Regions from separate parts of the Paenibacillus sp. MT124 genome, predicted to be linked through region 1. Evidence: riboswitches for the same ligand, from Rfam matches in the RefSeq annotation. Region 1 holds a riboswitch; the other holds the start of a gene.
The links. Region 1 has a riboswitch for S-adenosylmethionine ahead of metA (homoserine O-acetyltransferase MetA). Riboswitches for the same ligand answer to the same signal wherever they lie in the genome.

Region 1 (2,204 bases):
TGCATCATGAACAGCGGCTGAAGTACCGCCAGATCATCAACGTCTGCATCGATCCAGTAAAATCCCTCAGCTGGTGGCGTCAGCGCCTGCTCAATATCGTCCACCGGGATAAATACACCGTTGTTTACCAACCGGATTTTCATCGTTCATCCACTCCTTCTGCACCCGCCAAACAGGCGGATTTTCATCAATATGGGCGCAAAAAGAACAGATCAGCCGGTCGGCAGCGGAGCCTGGATGTCAGGACTGCGTTCGCTCTATAACCAAACGGAAATAACGTCCCGCTGCCGGCATGCTGATGTCAATTCTCTATGCAGTTTGTCGGAATACGGCTGACAGTCAGGCCTCGGGTCGCCATCCATTGAATATGTCACCTCTCACATAAGGGTTTGCAACACTTGTTTAGTATACCGCTGGTACATGGTGCTTTCAAGCGCAAAAATGTGTCTATTTCGCGCCCTGAAGCAGTGTATGACAGCGATAGACAAACGGTTCCGGCCTACATGAACAGACATAAAACTACATGCTTGACGTGAGAGGATTAATGTTTTAAAGTAGACGGTGAAGTACACTAAATACACAATTGAATAAGGCGAAATCTTATCAAGAGTAGGTGGAGGGACTGGCCCGATGAAACCCGGCAACCGGCGGTATACCGCACGGTGCTAATTCTTGCAGCGACTAAGTGTCCATTGAGGCACTGTTGTAACTGAGAGATGAGAGAGGCGCATATCTATTTACATATGACCTTTCTCGGAATCCGAGGAAGGTCTTTGTTATATGCACCGACTTCTCAGCACTGATTTTCGCTATGGAACTTGAGTTTGTCAGGTTAGAGCGTTGCGCTATTTGCAATTCTCCACCTATAGACAAGCTCATGGCAGTCTAGAACGATTTGATGTGAAACACATCAAGCCTGTGATGGCTGCATCTATCTATGCACAAGGAGGAGTTTGTACATCATGCCAATTAAAATTCCAGACGCACTGCCTGCCAAGGAAGTCCTCGCAGGTGAGAACATCTTCGTAATGGACGAGACACATGCTTACCAGCAGGATATTCGTCCACTACGCATTGCTATATTAAACCTGATGCCTACCAAGGAAACAACAGAAACCCAGCTGCTTCGTTTGGTGGGGAATACCCCTATACAGGTTGATATCGTTCTGGTTCATCCCAAGTCCCACATATCGAAGAACACGTCACAGGAGTATTTGAATCTTTTCTATAAAACCTTTGATGAGATTGAACACCGCCGTTTTGACGGGATGATCATTACAGGTGCCCCTGTTGAGCAAATGGATTTCGAAGACGTGAATTATTGGAAGGAAATCCAGGAGATCTTCGATTGGACCAAAACCAACGTCACATCGACCATGCACATCTGTTGGGCTTCTCAGGCTGGTCTGTACCATCATTTCGGTGTACCTAAGGTAGCGCTGGAAGAGAAGTGTTTTGGCGTATTTCCACATACGATTAACAAATCTCACGTACAGCTGCTTCGCGGATTTGATGAAGTGTTCAATGTCCCACATTCCCGTCATACCGAAGTTCGGCGCGAGGATATTGAGAAGAACGATAACCTCGAAATTTTGGCCGAATCGGAGGAAGCTGGCATTTTCCTGGTTGCCACCAAAGACGGCAAACAAATTTTTGTGACAGGGCATGCGGAGTATGATCCATTGTCCTTGAAATGGGAATATGACCGCGATGCATCCAAGGGATTGGATATCGCACTGCCAAGAAACTATTTTCCAAACGACGATCCATCCCGTGTTCCTCCGGCAACCTGGCGGGCACATGCAAACTTATTATTCTCTAATTGGCTCAATTACTATGTGTATCAGGAGACGCCTTACGATATTGGCCCGCAAATCTAATCGAGATTACAGGAGGATACTGCAATGGAAGACAATAAGTTGAAAATCGAAAGCCGCTTGGCTCAAATCGGATCCGTCAATGAACCGGGAACTGGTGCCGTGAATTTCCCCATCTATCAATCAACGGCGTTCCGCCATCCAAAGCTCGGGCAGAGCACAGGCTTTGACTACATTCGTACGACCAATCCAACGCGTAAGGTACTGGAAGAGGCTGCAGCTGCACTCGAATCCGGTGATGCCGGTTTTGCCTGTAGCTCGGGCATGGCAGCGCTGCAAACGATCTTCGCCATGTTTGGACAGGGCGATCATCTGATTGTCTCGCTG
Region 2 (2,204 bases), 3.0 Mb from region 1:
CTGGTCTCCACATTGCCAAGTCCATCATCCAATGATGCACATCATTGGACAGGTGGACTTTGTTTGATGTCAGGCGGGTCAGGGCACCCTAAGTTTGCAGCGACCACACGTTTACTCTGATTCCGATTAGGTTTAATATTATAAATCATCTTATTGATCAGCAGAGTGGAAAGAGGAGGCTGTATATGCTGCGAACGTTGCTGGGTGAATTGCCGCGTCAGAATGAGGGCGTATTGGAAGAAGCGATCGAGTCCATGGTGGAGACACTCGGACTTTTACAACGACAGCTGGATTTGAATCAGGACCCGACTCACGATTATCGCAAACTGTACGTATGGACGCAGGGATTAATTTCTTCACTGGACGAGCTGGAGCAGGCCTGCTTCGCTGCTTCCCACTTCCGCCAGAGGGTCAGGGCTGGCTCCACCGATGATATGACCATTGAGGAGAAGGCCGAGTACGCCCGATATGTTTACTTCTACAAGGATGGGTTCATTCGTTGTTTTGCGATTCTAGATAAGACAGGCACGGTACTAAATGAAATATTTAATCTGAACACATCCAAGGTGAAATCCCATTTTTCGTATTTTACCGTGATGAGACAGTTTGGGTATTCGAAAATGCATAATGATCTTGCTGTTGAATTAATTAAAATTAAGGATGCATACCGGGAACCGATGAGTAAACTGCGCAAACGTCGGAATATGGAGATTCACTACATGAATTCCGAGATGCAGGATGATCTGTGGCAGCTTCATCAAACGTTGCAGGGGAAAGTGAAGCTTGAAGATCTAGATCAGCACCTGGAGGAATTGCGTCAGGGCGTGGATATGGTTTGCGAAACGCTAAAAGCGGCTTATGGTTACATCAATAAAATGTGGCACAAGCAGGGCATGTCAGAACTGGCAAAATAATTGTGCAATATTTACCTTTGACAAAGCGGAATACTTGGATTATACTGAGTTTCTGATTAAGCGTTACATGATATTAACATGCATACCATTTACATTTTACCACTGAACTTATAAATTTAATATTTCTTATCGAGAGCGGCGGAGGGACAGGCCCGATGAAGCCCGGCAACCGATTTATAACGACATGACGACCAGTCATACATTATAGATGTTAGGTGCTAATTCCTACAAAATGGTGCACAGCACGATTTTGGCAGATGAGAAGGTATATTCTTTCGCGTGAAGAGCCCTTTTTGTTTCTGCAAAAGGGCTCTTTTTTATATGTCAGAGGGGAGTTTTCCTTTCATTCGGGTAAAGATACATGTAGGCGGTGGGAAGGAGAAGTCATATTGATCGAATTAAAAGGATTAACTAAGACGTATGGCAGAGGTTCAAAACAAACGACAGCCTTAGCCGATTTGGATCTAAAGATCGGTAAAGGTGAAATATTCGGAGTGATTGGACACTCGGGTGCAGGGAAAAGTACATTGATCCGTTGTATCAACCTGCTCGAAAGACCAACATCTGGTGAGGTATGGGTAGATGGAGTCAACCTAACCGGTCTCCATAAGACAGAGCTGCAGAAGCAGCGACGCAAGATTGGCATGATATTTCAGCATTTTAATCTGTTATCCTCGGCTACAGTATATGACAATGTAGCTTTTCCCCTAAAGCTGGTGAATACACCTAAAGCTGATATTGACCGCAAGGTGAAGGAGATGCTGACTCTCGTTGGATTGGAGCATCATAGCAGCAAATATCCGGCTCAGCTGTCAGGTGGACAGAAACAAAGAGTTGGTATCGCCCGGGCACTTGCCAGCGATCCTGCCGTTCTGCTCTGTGACGAAGCGACATCTGCCCTTGATCCGCAGACGACAGCTTCAATTCTGAAGCTGCTGCTGGACATTAATCAGAAATACAATCTCACGATTGTTTTGATCACGCATGAGATGCATGTTATTCAGAGCATTTGTGATCAAGTTGCTGTCATTCATCAGGGGGGAATTGTGGAGCAAGGCCCTGTAACGGATGTCTTCCTTAAACCACAGCATGCCATCACACGTGACTTCATGCAGCGTGATCACGATTCTGAGCTTCTCTTGGAAGAAGCGGCAATGGCACATGCGGGAGGAACAGTACAGCAGGATGGCCGATCACAATTGGTCAAAATTTCGTTTTTGGGTGAGAAGACGTATGAAGCCATTCTGTCGAGAACCGTTCGTCAGACCGGAGTGGACTTTGCCATTCTGC

Region 2: it holds a riboswitch for S-adenosylmethionine, as region 1 does, so the genes downstream of both, AC3RCI_RS24270 (methionine ABC transporter ATP-binding protein) here and metA (homoserine O-acetyltransferase MetA) in region 1, are expected to answer to the same signal.

What each region holds. Positions count from the first base shown of each region.
Region 1 covers NZ_CM179500.1:1,900,558-1,902,761, forward strand. Annotated here, with positions in the region: gene corA (magnesium/cobalt transporter CorA) at 1-143, opposite strand, end outside; gene AC3RCI_RS08955 (hypothetical protein) at 193-336, shown strand; SAM riboswitch class I at 598-723, shown strand; gene metA (homoserine O-acetyltransferase MetA) at 963-1,880, shown strand; gene AC3RCI_RS08965 (PLP-dependent transferase) at 1,905-2,204, shown strand, end outside.
Region 2 covers NZ_CM179500.1:5,376,070-5,378,273, reverse strand. Annotated here, with positions in the region: gene AC3RCI_RS24275 (Cthe_2314 family HEPN domain-containing protein) at 186-914, shown strand; SAM riboswitch class I at 1,038-1,178, shown strand; gene AC3RCI_RS24270 (methionine ABC transporter ATP-binding protein) at 1,304-2,204, shown strand, end outside.